Regions from separate parts of the Alteromonas sp. 5NW40-0090 genome, predicted to be linked through region 1. Evidence: predicted binding sites of a transcription regulator. Region 1 holds the regulator's gene; the other holds the start of a gene.

Region 1 (7,921 bases):
GACGATACCTTGTAAAAGATGAATAGCGCGGCCTTATCAATGCGGACTGATATAAGGCATCGATAGTTCAATACATGTATATCAGATGGTAACTGCGGGCGGCCTTGGTGGCAAAGTTTAATGCAGGTTTAAAACAGCAAAGGCGCATTGATTGCGCCTTTTGTGAAGTGAATCATGCAAAAATGACATCACCCTTGTGATAATTGTTATTTATTAAGCGCCTGAACGCACGCCCAGCATGTGGCAGATGGCGTAGCTTAATTCACTACGGTTTAAGGTATAGAAATGGAAGTGTTTCACCCCTTCTTTAGCCAATACCTTTACTTGGTCCATGGCAATGTTAGCGCCTATCAGGTTACGGGTGGCTTGGTCGTCGGCATCAAGGCCGTCGAACATTTTGTGCAACCATCCCGGCACATGCACGTTTGTAAACCCTGCAAATTTCACTAATGTTTGATAGTTAGTTACCGGCAAAATACCCGGAACTATATCTAAGTCGACACCAGCTGCAGCTGCACGGTCTCTAAATCGAAGGTAAACACTGGTATCGAAGAAGAATTGGGTAATCGCTTCTGTAGCGCCTGCTTCTGCCTTTCGCTTTAGGTTTAGCAAATCAAACTGTGCATTTGGCGCTTCTGGATGCTTCTCTGGATAGGCGGCAACAGAAATATCAAAATCGGCAACGTCTTTTAGCAAGGCAACAAGATCAGAGGCGTACATCTCTGTTTTCTCTACCCCTGGCGGTAAATCGCCACGAAGCGCAACAATACGGCGAATGCCTGAATCCCAGTAGTCTTTAGCAATTTGTTTAAGTTCATCTCGGCTAGCATCAACACAGGTCAAGTGAGGAACAGCTGCTACACCGGTTTGCTGCTGAATGCGCTTAACTACGTCGTGGGTTCTGTCACGTTCACCGCTATTCGCGCCGTAGGTTACCGACATGTAGCTTGGCTTTAGTGGCGCTAGGCGTTCAACAGACTTCCATAAGGTCTGTTCCATGGCTTCCGTTTTAGGCGGAAAAAATTCAAAAGATACATCAATATCACGCAGTTCCGACAGGGACTGGTTTAATGCATCGATACCTTGTGCGTAAGAAACCATGGCTTTTACTCTCAAAAATGTATTCTTATAGACGTTTAGACGTCTAAATTAAAGAATATATGTCTAGACGTCAAGAGGTTTACACTGCTCAATTGACCTTTTCGTGAACTTGTTTAGAATTTCTCTTCATAATATAAAAAAGAGTAGACCGAGTTAGTACAATGGCAGAATGGAACGGTAAATATATTCACCCCTACGCAGAGCACGGGAAAAAGAGCGAGCAGGTAAAGAAAGTCACTGTCTCTATACCTATTAATGTGCTTAAAGCACTTACTGATGAGCGTACCCGCCGCCAAATCAATAATTTGCGTCACGCCACTAATTCGGAATTGCTTTGCGAGGCGTTTTTACACGCATTTACCGGGCAACCTTTGCCTAACGATGATGACTTGCGTAAAGACAATCCTAATCGCGTGCCGGCTGAAGCAAGACGTATTATGGAAGAAATGGGTATTGACCCTAGCTTCGAAAACGATGTGTCGGAAGACGACTGATATTTAGTATTAAAGAGAAACGGCGCTTTGTTGTAAGTTATTGCTAGTTGATAACCTACAACACGGCGCCGTTTTTTATGTACTTGTATTCTCTAAGCGCACTTTGTAGCAAATAAAGGTTGAGCACTAGCCCCACCATTTTTTTGCCTTATGCGCCAGAATTTTATTCTTCTGGGCTTTCAGGTACGCGTGCAACACCAGATTCAATAGCAGCCTTAGACACGGCGGTAGCAATACGCTCGCATAAACGCGGATCCATAGGTTTAGGAATAATGTACTCTTTACCAAATGTCAGGCTATCACTTTTACTCGCAGCTAATACTTCCTCTGGTACAGGCTCTTTCGTAATAGCACGAAGGGCTTCTACTGCTGCTACTTTCATTTCATCGTTGATGGCCGTTGCACGAACATCTAGCGCGCCACGGAAAATAAACGGGAAGCACAGTACGTTGTTTACTTGGTTAGGGTAGTCCGAACGTCCAGTGGCCATAATAAGATCTTTACGTACTTCGTGAGCAAGTTCAGGCTTTATCTCAGGGTCTGGGTTAGAACATGCAAATACAATTGGGTTTTCAGCCATCAAGGCCAGTGTTTCTGGTGGTAAAACATCCGGCCCAGACACACCAACAAAGATATCCGCACCTTCCATTACATCTTCAAGCGTACGCTTGTCAGTATTGTTAGCAAATAGCTTTTTGTGCTCAGTTAAGTCTTCGCGACGAGTATGGATAACGCCTTTTCTGTCTAGCATATAAATACGTTCGCGCTGGGCACCACACTTAATAAGCAGTTCCATACAAGCGACCGCTGCTGCACCGGCCCCCATACACACAATTTTAGCGCTCTCTATGCTTTTGCCCTGAATCTCCAACGCGTTAAGCATACCTGCTGCGGTTACAATAGCGGTACCGTGCTGATCATCATGAAATACTGGAATTTTACAGCGCTTAATTAGCTCTTGTTCAATCTCAAAGCATTCAGGCGCTTTAATGTCTTCTAGGTTAATGCCGCCAAATGTATCGGCGATATTCGCTACCGTATTAATGAACTCTTCGGTCGTACGATGCTTCACTTCAATGTCAATGGCATCCAGTCCAGCAAAGCGTTTAAACAGAAGGGCTTTACCTTCCATAACAGGTTTCGATGCCAGTGGGCCTAGGTTACCCAATCCTAAAATCGCGGTTCCGTTACTGATAACGGCAACCAGGTTTCCTTTACCCGTGTATTTATAGGCGTTATCTGCATCTTCGGCTATTTCTCTGACCGGCTCGGCAACGCCTGGGCTATAGGCGAGAGCAAGGTCGTCCACGCTATCGGCAGGTTTAGATAGCTCTACGCGGATTTTTCCAGGTGTGGGTTTGGCGTGATAGTCGAGTGCGCGTTGTCTAAAATCTGACATGTAAAAAGGTATCCTTAGATGTAGGGTTCATCGGTGTTTTCGTTCACGCTCTGTAGCTATTTTATTGTCGTTATAGTTATAGGTAGATAAACGTAAGCGCGTTACAACCAAGTAATGACAAAAGTGATTATAAATAGTTGTTAGCACTAGGGCTTGTTGATCTTTGTTTTACAGCAATCATCAATAGGCCTTTAGGTGGCATGTGGAAAAAGCAGATTAGGCGTTAACCTTTACTGATTTTGTTCACATACCTTAATGGATACAAGCCTCAGGTTCATGTACCCAAAAGCGCCACAAGTCTTGAAAGTAATGCATTATTCACAGAATTAATGCTCACTATCAAAGTGCCGATCGCAACTCTAACACAGCCAATCACTGTGTACATATCTGATCAGAATTCTCATATACCAATGTAGGGTAGGCATACTAATTAGACCAGTAAAATGGGGCTATAATTGCCATTCATATTATTTATTTTGACTTGTTATAACATTCCTTAGGTCTATTGTGTGGAGGATGAAAACAAAGCTATCGAAAGGCTCTACGTTCTCATAAATGCATAGGACAGAAACCCAAATCAGGAAAATAGAACGCAGGGAGATACCTCGTTAATTCTCCATCCAATATTTCTGATAAAATCCTGTGAAAGCCCACTTAAAATTCGCACTTAAGGCGAGGATATGACAGAAAGAAAACTAATAACCGTGCTAACCGGTGTATGCGAAAGCGTAAAATCTGCCAATAATGGATTTGTTTGGTTAACTCACTTAGGGCATTGGAGAACGCCGCAAGTGATTGCCGTGTTTAATACTGAGCAGGAGAAGCAGCGGGCGTTAACTAATGGTTGGGATATAGACTTCATAAGCCAAGTGAATATTGCTTTGGCGTCAATTAAGTCAGCACCCGTTGGTATTTATTTTGACAGCGAAGAACAATGTAAAAAAGTGAGTGGCGGCAATTGGGATAGGCATTTATCTAATGTAAAAAACCTTCACTGAGTTCAGGTTACGCTGAATGTTGTAAATTAAGCTAAAAACGTTTTCAGAAGGCGAGTTGCAGGGCTTTTTACATTGGCTAGGTAACTGCCCTGACGTAGGATAACGGCGGTAAAGCGCTGTTTGGTGCACCTTGTTTGTGTGAAGCGTGAATTTTAGGCAATAAAAAAGCGCCATAAAGGCGCTTTTTTCGAACTCGATATCAGGCTTACTTTTTGCCCAATGCACCGAAACGCTTCTTGAAGCGATCAACACGACCACCAGTGTCAACGTTACGTTGCTTACCAGTGTAGAATGGGTGACATGAAGAACATACGTCTAGGTTGATGTCTTTACCAAGCGTAGAACGAATGTTCATTACGTTACCACATGAGCAAGTTGCTGTGATTTCTTCGTATTTTGGGTGGATATCTTGTTTCATTGGGTTACCTCACATAATAAGGCCGTATCGCTATACAACCCGAAGTCGCACACCATACGTTACTTAATTCAAATGATAAGTCGTTCAAAGAACAGCCTATCGCAAAAGAGCGGCGCATAATAAAGGATGGCAGGGCCTTGATCAAGCGGTTTTTGGCCAAATGCTAAACAAGAGAGCTAGACAAGGAAGCCGTAGAAAAAGGCCAAACTAAAAACATTCTTTTTATGCTTAACAGTAAAGTATGTTTAAATATTTGTCTTTCAAGGCTAGGCCATATGCGCTAGTAGCAAAATCATGCGCTAATAGCAAAATGTGTTGCTAGCTGTTAGCAGCGCAAACTACTGTAACGTATAGGTCTGCAAGTAGCTTCAGTATAATTAGTTTCAACATAAGAAACTTAGTAAGCGCATTACGCGCTATAACAGTCGTCAAATAAGGTAAAACGTTCGCAATGGCCTTTATCCAAGTTGCCGTGCCAGTGCCACTGCGCCAACTTTTCACATATACCCACAATAGCGCGCTCAGTGCAGGTGTGAGGGTAGTTGTACCTTTTGGTCCGCGCAAACTTGTGGGCGTAGTTGTTGAAACCCTACACAAACCTGAAAGCGACATTGAAAACTCCAACAAGCTAAAAGCCATTGAGTCGGTACTGGACGATAGCCCCATTATAGATGAGGTGCTGCTGAAAATGGCCCAATGGCTGTGGCAGTACTATCATCATGCGCCGGGTGAAGTGTTGCACGCCATGCTGCCTGTTTTATTGCGCAAAGGCGAGTCAGCAGCGCCAACACCTCAAGACATGCTAATGCTTACCGAAGAAGGTAGGCAAAGGGATGCAGACACGTTATCGCGGGCGCCTAAACAACAAGCCTGTTTTACTGCAATGGCCGGTGGTGCCTTATTAGCGTCCCAAGCGCGCAAGCAGTATGGCGCACCTGCGGTCAAAGCGCTTGTCGAAAAGTCATTGGCAAGCATTGAAGAAGTCGCGCCTGAATTTAAGTCAGGCAGTTGGCTTGCCTCGTTATCGGTGTCTGAAAAGCCGGTTCCAGACACAGAACAGTCGGTTGCTATTGCCGCGCTTAACCGTCAGCAAGGCAACTTTGCAGTAAGTTTACTTGAAGGGGTTACCGGTAGCGGTAAAACGGAAGTGTATCTTCAAGCCATCGAACCCTTACTGCGTGAAGGGAAGCAAGTGCTTATCTTGGTACCAGAAATCGGGCTTACGCCGCAAACCGTGTCACGCTTTGAAAAGCGCTTTGGTATTGCAGTGGGCGTTTTACACTCTCAGCTTTCTGATAAGGAACGGCTACAGGTGTGGCAGCGAGCAAAAGCCGGTGAACTCGGTATTATCATTGGTACCCGCTCGGCTATTTTCACCCCGCTGCACAATCCCGGTATGCTGATTGTGGATGAAGAGCACGACGAGTCTTTTAAGCAGCAAGATGGGCTTCGCTATCATGCTCGTGACCTGGCAGCTATGCGTGCCAAGCAGCATAATATTCCGCTTTTACTAGGCAGTGCCACGCCTGCGCTTGAAACACTTAACAATGCGCTAAGCGGTCGTTATGCCCATTTGCAGCTTACCAAGCGAGCAGGAGGGGCGAAAAGCACGCATCAGCATGTGTTAGACGCGCGTGACCAGCCCATTTACTACGGTATTTCGCAAGGCTTGCTAACGATAATGCGCCAGCATATCAGCGCGGGAAACCAGGTATTGGTGTTTGTGAATCGCAGAGGCTATGCGCCAGCGCTGCTCTGCCACCACTGCGGTGAAACCGTCATGTGTAAGCGTTGTGATCGTCCTTACACTGTGCATAAAGCACAGAACCGACTTCAGTGTCATCACTGCGGCGGCATGCGCTCAATGCCATCAAACTGCGAAGCGTGCCATCACAATGAATTAGTTACGGCGGGTACCGGAACCGAGCAAGTTGAGCAAGGGCTTACAAGCTTATTTCCCGGTGTTAAACAGGTACGAATAGACAGCGATACCGTGCGGGGCAAAGATAAACTGCACCAAACGCTTGACGCAATAAACCGCCAAGAGTACCAGCTGCTAGTAGGCACCCAGATACTATCAAAAGGTCACCATTTCCCTCATGTAACCCTAGTTGCAGTACTAGATTGTGATGGTGCTCTTTTTAGTGCGGATTTTAGAGCACCGGAAAAGCTCGCTCAGCTTGTAACTCAGCTTGCTGGAAGAGCTGGGCGCGCCAGTAAACCTGGTGAAATGTGGCTTCAAACTCACAATCCTCACCACCCTTTGCTACAAGATTTAGTGCACAATGGCTATGGCCATTTCGCCAGACACGCATTGATGGAGCGTAAAGCGGCGGGGCTGCCCCCTTTTATTAGCCAATTTGTGATCCGCGCTGAAGCGACCGACAGCAGTTTGGCTTATCGCTTTTTACAAGATAGTAAGCAAGTCTTTCTCCAGCAGCATGCCATTGAGTTAAGTGGACCGTTTCCTTGTCTGATCGAAAAGCGGCAAGGCAGGTTCCGGTTTATGCTGGTATGCAGCCATGAAAAGCGTGCGCCGCTTCACAATGCGCTACGTTTGGCGCTGCCATTTTTACAGGCGTTGCCGCAGGCAATGAAGGTAAGGTGGTCAATAGATATTGATCCTACCGATTTCAGTTAGCTTGTTGGGTAGCAATACGTTAAAATTTTGGCAGGATCGAAGATGCAGAAAAGCCGCTTCTTCATAAAGATTTGGTATATGACGTTTTCTTACGCATACAAACAACGATAACAAGTAGGAATATTGCCGACTATGGCTCAACGCGATTATGTCTCTCGTGGACGCTCCCCTCAAAAAAAGAAGCCTGCTGGTAAAGGTAGAAAGCCAACAGCAAACGCGAAATCTAAAGCCCCAGTTTCAGGCAAGCTTCCTATCGTACGCCTAATTGGTATTTTTGCATTGGTGATTGGCTTTGGTGTGTTTTTGTGGTCGATAAAAGACAATGTAGAAGATGACGTAGATACCCAAGCTTCACGACCTGTTGCACCTACAGAAGAATCTTTACCTGAACTGCCTGAGGAAGAGTGGGAGTACATCAAAACCCTGCCAGGATACGAAGTGGAAGTTGAGGTCAAAGAGCAAGAAAAGTCTGACAAGCGCTACTTAATGCAGTGCGCCTCTTTTAGAACCCGCGCGCAGGCTGAAGAGATGAAAGCCAAAATTGCATTCCAAGGTTTAGAGGCGCTTATAAGACACAGCACCGGCAGTAACGGCGACTGGTTTCGCGTTATTTTAGGCCCTTACGAGTCCAAGCGTGATGCAGAAAAAGCCAAGCACAGTCTGCGTAAAGTGAACATTGCCACATGCCAAATTTGGTACTGGAACTTATAGCAGTTTATTGTAGGTAACACTTAATGCGCTGCATAGGGCGCTGGAATAACGCGTACAGAAAGGATGCGTTTACAAGGAAGTATCAATGAGTATTGCCATCACCGAACAACCAAATTACGCCGCTTATAGCATAGAAGAGCTTGAGGACGTTCTGGAAAA
Region 2 (7,921 bases), on a different contig from region 1:
ACATTCACCACGCAAAATAGTTATAAAGCGCCTTAGGTGATCCTCTTCACGGGATCTCGCGTTTGTTATACCCTGTTGCGTTAATACAACAACAATGTTTCCTGGGATGTTTGCTAGTTCATTCATGTCCCTGGCCGATGCTTTAAACCTAGGAAGTTGAAACAGCTGCTATTGTGCAAGCTCGACGCGTATCGAGAAGCCTACGGCAATTGTGATACTTCCGCCCTGAACTTTTCGGTTCACGGGCGAAACATGAACAGCGGCATTCTGGGAAGCGCCCTCTTTCGACGGAAGAAGAAATGGCAATAATAAATTTTGGCTCTATCAATATTGACCACGTTTATCAGGTAGATCACTTTGTGCAGCCTGGAGAAACGCTGGCCTCTACCCATTATCAAACTTTATTAGGTGGTAAGGGTGCAAATCAGTCTATTGCTTTAGCGCAAGCTGGTGCAGACGTAAGGCACGTCGGCAGCATTCACGAAAACGACGCTTCATTTAAACAAGCTCTAATTAAAAAGGGTGTTGATTGTCGTGGTGTAAAGTGTTCAGAAGTTCCTTCAGGCCACGCCATCATCCAAGTTACCCCTAGCGGTGAAAACGCCATCGTATTATTTGGTGGTGCCAATCAAACCATTACCGCAAAAACCGTAATGCAGGCGTTAGACGACACTCGCCCTTCAGATTGGGTACTAACCCAGAATGAAACCAGCAGCATTGAAGAAGTACTTCGCCAAGCGAAAGAAAAGCAGCTAAAGGTCGCTTTTAACCCAGCGCCTATGAGCGAATCGGTTAAACAGCTTCCGTTAGACTGTGTAGATTTACTTATTGTAAACGAAACCGAAGCCGCTGCGATTACCGGTAAAGAAGAACTTGAAGATATTGTGACAGTGTTCAAAGAGCAGTGGTCACACTGCGAAGTTATTATTACACTAGGTAAAGCTGGTGTAATGATGCTGCGCAAAAATGAAGCTGTAGAAGTAAAAGCATTCTCTGTAGACGCGGTAGATACCACCGCAGCCGGTGACACATTTATCGGTTATTTCCTGTCAGCATACAGCAACCACACCGATGCAAAGCAAGCATTGCGTCGCGGGTGTGCAGCTTCGGCCATTGCGGTTACTCGTGAAGGCGCAGCGCAGAGTATTCCAACACAAAAAGAAGTGGATCGTTTCTTAGCGAAACACGCCAACTAGCAAGACGCACTGAGATAAATTGATGGCACATAAGATCATATTAGATACGGATCCGGGGATTGATGATGCAATGGCGATCTTTTTCGCTTTCCAATCTCCAGATATTGAAGTTCTCGGCTTAACTACCGTTTACGGTAACGTTCCGGTAACGATGGCAGCACAAAATGCACTAACACTTTGTGAAATTGCAGGTAAAGATATTCCTGTAACTAAAGGCGTAGGTATGCCATGGGTTGGCCCAGAGTCAAACTATGCACACTTCGTACATGGTGAATACGGCTTTGGTCACATTAAGCCTGAAGCACCTAAGACCGAGCTTGACCCACGCAGCTCTGCGCAGTTTATCGTTGATATGGCGCGTAAGTACCCGGGCGAAATCACCATTGTTGCTATTGGCCCATTAGGTAATTTGGCACTTGCACTTCGTCTTGAGCCGGAACTGCCTAAGTTGGTGAAAGGCGTTAGCATTATGGGTGGTGCGGCGTTTGTTCCGGGTAACGTAACACCGGTTGCTGAAGCAAACATTTGGAACGATGCTCACGCGGCAGAAATCGTGTTTGCAGCTGACTGGGAATTAACGATGTTTGGTTTGGACGTGACAAACTTCACGCCATTCTCACCAGCCTTTGTTGAAAAGCTTGAAGAGAAAAACAATACGCTTGGCGGTTTTGTGAAAGAAAGTGCCCAGTTCTACATGGATTTCTACTCGCAAAATCGTGAAGATCGCGTGTGCTTTTTCCACGATGCATTCCCAATTGCCCACCTTCGCCACCCTGAGCTATTTGAACTGACTGAGGGTCACGTGCGCGTTGGCACAGGAACTTTAGACAGAGGTCAAACCGTAGTTGCGCCTAAAGGTACAACACCTAGCCCGCTATGGAATGAAGCAAATACCATAAGAGTAGCGACTAAAGTTGATCATCAAAAGCTGGAACAACTATTCATAGACACCTACGCTCTGTGATATGTTTAAGGGATTGTTAGTAAGCAATCCCTATTTTATTTCAGCGTTAGGTTCATAAAATGCAATCTGCCCCACTCCCCACTAATGAGGAAGAACGTCTTGCCGAGTTGCTCAGCTACGACGTACTTGATACCGAAGCTGAACAGCTGTTTGATGACCTGACGGCGCTCGCTTCGCAAATTTGCGAGACTCCTATTGCACTTATTAGCTTAATAGACCCTGATCGCCAGTGGTTCAAATCACGAGTGGGGTTGGATGCTGAAGAGACGTCCCGGGAAATTGCTTTCTGCTCTCATGCGATTTTGCAAGAAGAAGTGTTCGAAGTTTCTAACGCCACATTAGACCCTCGATTTCATGATAACCCTTTGGTAACTGGCGCGCCTGATATTCGCTTCTATGCTGGTGCACCACTCATTACCCCATCGGGACACGCAATCGGTACACTTTGCGCCATTGACCGCAAACCTAAAACACTGACAGAAGCGCAGAAAGCATCACTTCAAACCCTTAGTAAATCGGTAGTTGCGCATTTGGAACTGAAGCGTAAGAACCGAGAACTAGAGCGCACTAGTCAATTTAAATCGGACTTTCTGTCTTACATAAGCCACGAAATCAGAACGCCGCTTAATGCAATAAATACTTTTAGCCAGCTGCTTGAGGGCGAAGCCCAAAAGTTAAACCTACCCCAGTCATTTACCACCTCGCTCTCCCATGTGAGCCAAAGCGGTGAGAGGCTATTAGAAATAGTAAATTCTGTGCTTGATATCAAGCAGATAGAGGCAGGAAAAATGCGCGTGATGCCACGCGCGGTAAATACAAAAGACTTTTTCACTCACTTGTTCTCATTAACGAAGATCCGCGCAGAAGACAGCGGTATTATTTTTTCTACAAGTATTGATGAAGCCGTGCCCGAATCGCTGTTTTTTGACGACACCAAATTTGGACAAGTCGCGCTTAATTTGCTGTCCAATGCAATTAAGTTTACTGGTTGCGGTAAATCTGTGAAGGCGCAGGTAAAATATAAAAATGCAAACATCATTTTTAACGTGGTTGACCAAGGCATTGGTATTAGCGATGAAGACCAAAAGCGGCTTTTCACACCTTTCGAACGTATGGAAAATGCGCATCAGATTAGTGGGACCGGCTTAGGCTTAAATATATCTAAGCGCCTTGTCGAGCTCATGGACGGGTCTATTAAAGTCAGCAGTAAGTTGAACCATGGCACTCGCATAAGCGTTACTTTACCGGCCGACGCGTTGAGTGCAAATCAGTTCGTTGAATCTGAACCACGCAGCTTCGTGGCGCAAGTCAACATTAGCCACTCCGCGAATGTTTTAGTGGTTGAAGACCACTATATAAACCAAGTAGTTATTCAAACCTTATTCGAAAAACTTGGCGTGTCTCTCTCTGTAGTGAGCACTGGCGAAGAAGGCGTTGAATACGCCAAGTCTAATCCTGTCGACTTAGTTCTTATGGATCTTAACCTTCCTGGCATTCAAGGCGATGAAGCAACAGCCCAAATAAAGGGGTTCAAGCCAAATTTGCCTATTGTTGCATTAACGGCGGATGTGATAACCCAACCAGAATATTTGCGTGAGCAAGGCCTTGATGATGTCTTGACCAAACCCATTGAGAGTAGTGAATTGGTTCGTGTACTTAATCACTATTTAGGTGAATCTGATCGTTAACTTTTTGGTTTAAAGCGAGTAAGGCCTTCAATCATGCAGATAAACGTTTCACAAGAAAGCATGGTAGCTCGCGCACAGTTGCGGAAAAAGCTTCGCGAAGCACGCCGTAGTTTATCTTTTGAACAACATGAGGATGCTGCAAAACGCGTAGCATCACAACTCAATGCCCTGCCTTTTCTCAACGAGAGCACAACAACAGCGGGATATTTAGTTAACGACGGCGAAGTCAATTTAAAGTACTACATCGACTCTGTTTGGCAGGCTTCAAGCAAAAAAAGATTCACACTTCCTGTACTACACCCTGTATGCAAAGGGCATCTACTTTTCTTAGCTTACAACCCAAACACCCAGCTTATTCGGAACAAATACAACATTGAAGAACCCGTACTGGCTTGTGAAAACGTTATTCCTGTTAAGCAATGTGATGTTATTCTTATGCCGCTCGTAGGCTTTGATAGTAACGGTAATCGCTTAGGCATGGGTGGTGGCTATTACGATCGCACCTTGAGCTTCACTCAGCGCCAAATGGGTTCCCATTTACCTCCCAAAAAACATGCGCCAAAGCTGGTAGGCATTGCCCACGACATTCAAGAAGTAAATGCCCTACCTATTGCACCGTGGGATGTGCCGCTTGATGCTATCGTAACACCCACGCGCACCCTGCATTTTACTAACTCGTGATAGTCATTATAACAAATTGAATATACGAACTTGTGGGTTCATGTACGCTTATACGATACACTTGCGAACACAATAAGTCGGAGAATGACCATGGATCAGAACGCAAAAAAACAAGCCGTAGCCAAAGCAGCCATCGAATATGTTGAACCAGACAGCATTGTCGGTGTGGGTACAGGCTCTACCGTAAATTTCTTTATTGAAGAACTCGGTAACATTAAACACAAAATCGAAGGCGCAGTATCAAGCTCAGAAGCATCTACCGAGCGTTTAAAAGCTCTAGGCATTGAAGTGTTCGAGTTAAACGAAGTCAGCAACCTTTCGGTTTATATCGATGGGGCCGATGAGGTCACTGAACACAAGCATATGATTAAAGGTGGAGGCGCAGCACTCACTCGCGAGAAAATCGTAGCCGGCGCCGCAACTACTTTTGTGTGTATTGTTGATGAAAGCAAGCGTGTACCTGTTTTGGGCTCATTTCCGCTACCGGTCGAGGTTATTCCCATGGCTCGCTCTTTTGTAGCCCGTGAGCTGGTGAAACTTGGTGGCGATCCTGAATACCGACAGGGAGTAGTGACAGATAACGGTAACGTTATTTTAGACGTACACAACCTTGAGATTCTTAACCCGCGAGAACTGGAACAAAAAATAAATAATATTCCTGGCGTAGTGACTAACGGTATCTTTGCGCTAAGAGGCGCGGATATTGTACTCAGTGCCACAGAAAGTGGTGTCGAAACCTTTAAGTGATAGCTTGGCACGGCGTATAGTGCGGTGAAAAGCTATACAAAATACTGCTTTCAACTTAATGCGTTTTCTGTTAATTTCCGTTTAGACGTCTAGATGTCCTTATTTAAGTGCCAGGCGTTTCAATGTTTACGCTAACTAAGGTCCGCGTCATTAGTAGCGAAAGCAATCAACGTGATTATAAAAGCTTGGTAGCAGTTTAGCTAAAGCAAGGCTCCAGAGGAGCGTAGTGGTGCACATTGCCGCACAGATTATACAAAGCTACGCTTTTAATACTTGTACGTTCAGTTAGTCTTGGATTAGCGATGCAAGCAAACCAAATTACATCAGTGAGAGATAGCGAGTTCATGAGCAAAGTTTCATTAGAGAAGGATAAAATCCGAATTTTATTGTTAGAAGGTGTTCACCAGAGTGCATTGGAAACACTAAAAAGCAATGGGTATAGCAACATTGAATTTCTCAAAACCTCACTTCCTGAAGATGAGTTAATTGAGAAGATAAAAGACGCCCACTTTGTTGGTATTCGCTCGCGTACCCAAATTACCGAAAACGTGGTTGATGCAGCACAAAAGCTTGTTGCTATTGGTTGTTTCTGCATCGGCACCAACCAGGTTGATCTTGAAGCCACACAACGTCGCGGCATCCCGGTATTTAATGCCCCGTTTTCTAATACTCGCTCGGTAGCTGAACTGGTTCTTGGGCAGATTATTCTTTTACTTCGTCAAGTACCCAGCAAAAACGCCAAAGCTCATCGTGGTGAATGGGAAAAAACTGCGGTTGGCTCTTACGAGGCTCGCGGAAAAACCCTTGGCATTATTGGATATGGCCACATTGGTACTCAGCTCAGTATTCTTGCTGAACATTTAGGTATGCGCGTTCAATTCTTCGATATCGAGGACAAACTTGTGCTGGGTAACTCGGCCCAGGTGAAGTCACTAGAAAAACTACTTAATACCTCTGATGTGGTGTCGCTACACGTGCCTGAAACGCCTCAAACTCAAGATATGATTGGCGAGAAAGAACTGTCTCAAATGAAAAAAGGCAGCATTCTAATTAACGCTTCTCGCGGTACCGTCGTTGATATTGACGCGCTTGCAAAGGCATTGGAAAGTGGCCACCTTAACGGCGCAGCAATTGATGTATTCCCAGTAGAGCCTAAGTCTAACACTGAAGAGTTTGAGTCACCGCTTCGCGCGTTCGACAACGTTATTCTTACGCCACACGTAGGCGGAAGCACACAAGAAGCGCAAGAAAACATCGGAATTGAAGTGGCAGGAAAGCTAGCGAAATACAGCGACAACGGCTCTACGTTGTCAGCAGTTAACTTCCCTGAAGTATCGCTTCCTGAGCACACTGGTCGTTCACGACTACTTCACGTACATAAAAACCAACCGGGTATTCTTACCCAAATTAACCAAGCGTTTGCAGAAAAAGACATTAACATTGAAGCACAGTATCTACAGACTAACGCGGAAATTGGTTACGTGGTTGTGGATGTTAAAGAAGACCGTGGCTATGAAGCATTGGCAGAGCTTCAACAAATTGATGGCACAATTAAGACTCGCATTCTTCACTAAGAAGCCTTGTTTGTAGCCTAAACAAAAAACGCTGCACTATGTGCAGCGTTTTTTATGCTTATTATTTTACTTCAATACTTTTTACTTCGATGTTTTGAAGGGCCTATTGGCCTTTAAACGAATTAGTTCAGCTTAGAAGAAGTTGTAAACTAGGCTTACAGCAGTTTCAGTATCAAGCTTTTCTACATCATCATCAACGTTGGTGTTGTGATCTAATTTAAACGAAAGGCGCATAGAAAGGTTACCACTAATGGTAGCAGTTAAGGCTGATTCAGCACGTGACTTAGTGTTGTCAGCCCCCACTTCCGTACTCACTGTTTGAGTAAATTTAGCAGTATCAGAAATCTTCCAAGAATATGCTGATGATGCACGAACAATCATGCTATCAAGGTTTTCACCGTCTTGAGTTTCAATGAAAGAATAACCCGGACCGATTGAATATTCTAAGGTATGGCGCTTGTTTTGAAGAACCTTTTGGTTCCAACCCGCAGCTACAGTAGCCTGGTAGTTAAAGTTGCTGAATCGGTCATCTTCATAAGATGCGAATCCGAATAAACGGTTATCTGGGTTGGCGAGTTTATAGTTACCCTGCGCTGAACCGAAGAACTTCTGTGCAGAAGTAAATTCAATATCTTCTCCGTCATCGCCTTCTACCGTCTCTTTCTTGTAAAGACCTTTAAGAATGTAGTCGTTACTCCACTTCTCAAGTTCTTGATGCGCTTGAATACCTGCGCTGATAGATGTTGTTTCAGTGTTACCTGATGTAGAGATAAAACCTAGCTCACCTTCCATTGTAAAAGGCTTCACTTCATCGTCTTGAGCGAAAACAGCCGGAGAAAGAGAAATTGCAACTAGAGATGCAAGCACTTGCTTTTTCATTGAACAATCCTATTGATTATCGGTCCATTCGTTGTACGCGATACCTTTTGAACTGCAAGGCGGTACAACACGAGTTTTAAAAGAAGTCTGTTAAGTAATGCACCAGAGGAACTGGCATCACAAACAATGGTGCGCAGTGTACATTTTCAAGCCTCTCAGTCAATGAGAACGCGGCAAAAAGCCTATATTCAA

The links. The regulator MetJ, encoded in region 1, represses methionine synthesis genes. The targets are predictions, from matches to a motif close to TAGACGTCTAGACGTCTA.
Region 2: serA (phosphoglycerate dehydrogenase) is a predicted target of MetJ. The motif match lies at 5,351-5,368, and genes of this name have one in related genera.

Annotation. Positions count from the first base shown of each region.
Region 1 is NZ_BAAJLT010000014.1:135,229-143,149, reverse strand. Features, by position in the region: gene metF (methylenetetrahydrofolate reductase) at 214-1,101, opposite strand; gene metJ (met regulon transcriptional regulator MetJ) at 1,263-1,595, shown strand; gene AC27KT_RS17290 (malic enzyme-like NAD(P)-binding protein) at 1,759-2,994, opposite strand; gene AC27KT_RS17285 (hypothetical protein) at 3,675-3,992, shown strand; gene rpmE (50S ribosomal protein L31) at 4,198-4,410, opposite strand; gene priA (primosomal protein N') at 4,862-7,051, shown strand; gene AC27KT_RS17270 (SPOR domain-containing protein) at 7,184-7,762, shown strand; gene AC27KT_RS17265 (hypothetical protein) at 7,848-7,921, shown strand, end outside.
Region 2 is NZ_BAAJLT010000012.1:18,677-26,597, forward strand. Features, by position in the region: RNA gene ssrS (6S RNA) at 96-278, shown strand; gene AC27KT_RS15080 (ribokinase) at 300-1,196, shown strand; gene AC27KT_RS15085 (nucleoside hydrolase) at 1,219-2,160, shown strand; gene AC27KT_RS15090 (ATP-binding protein) at 2,220-3,848, shown strand; gene AC27KT_RS15095 (5-formyltetrahydrofolate cyclo-ligase) at 3,882-4,529, shown strand; gene rpiA (ribose-5-phosphate isomerase RpiA) at 4,620-5,276, shown strand; gene serA (phosphoglycerate dehydrogenase) at 5,621-6,850, shown strand; gene AC27KT_RS15110 (DUF481 domain-containing protein) at 6,983-7,729, opposite strand.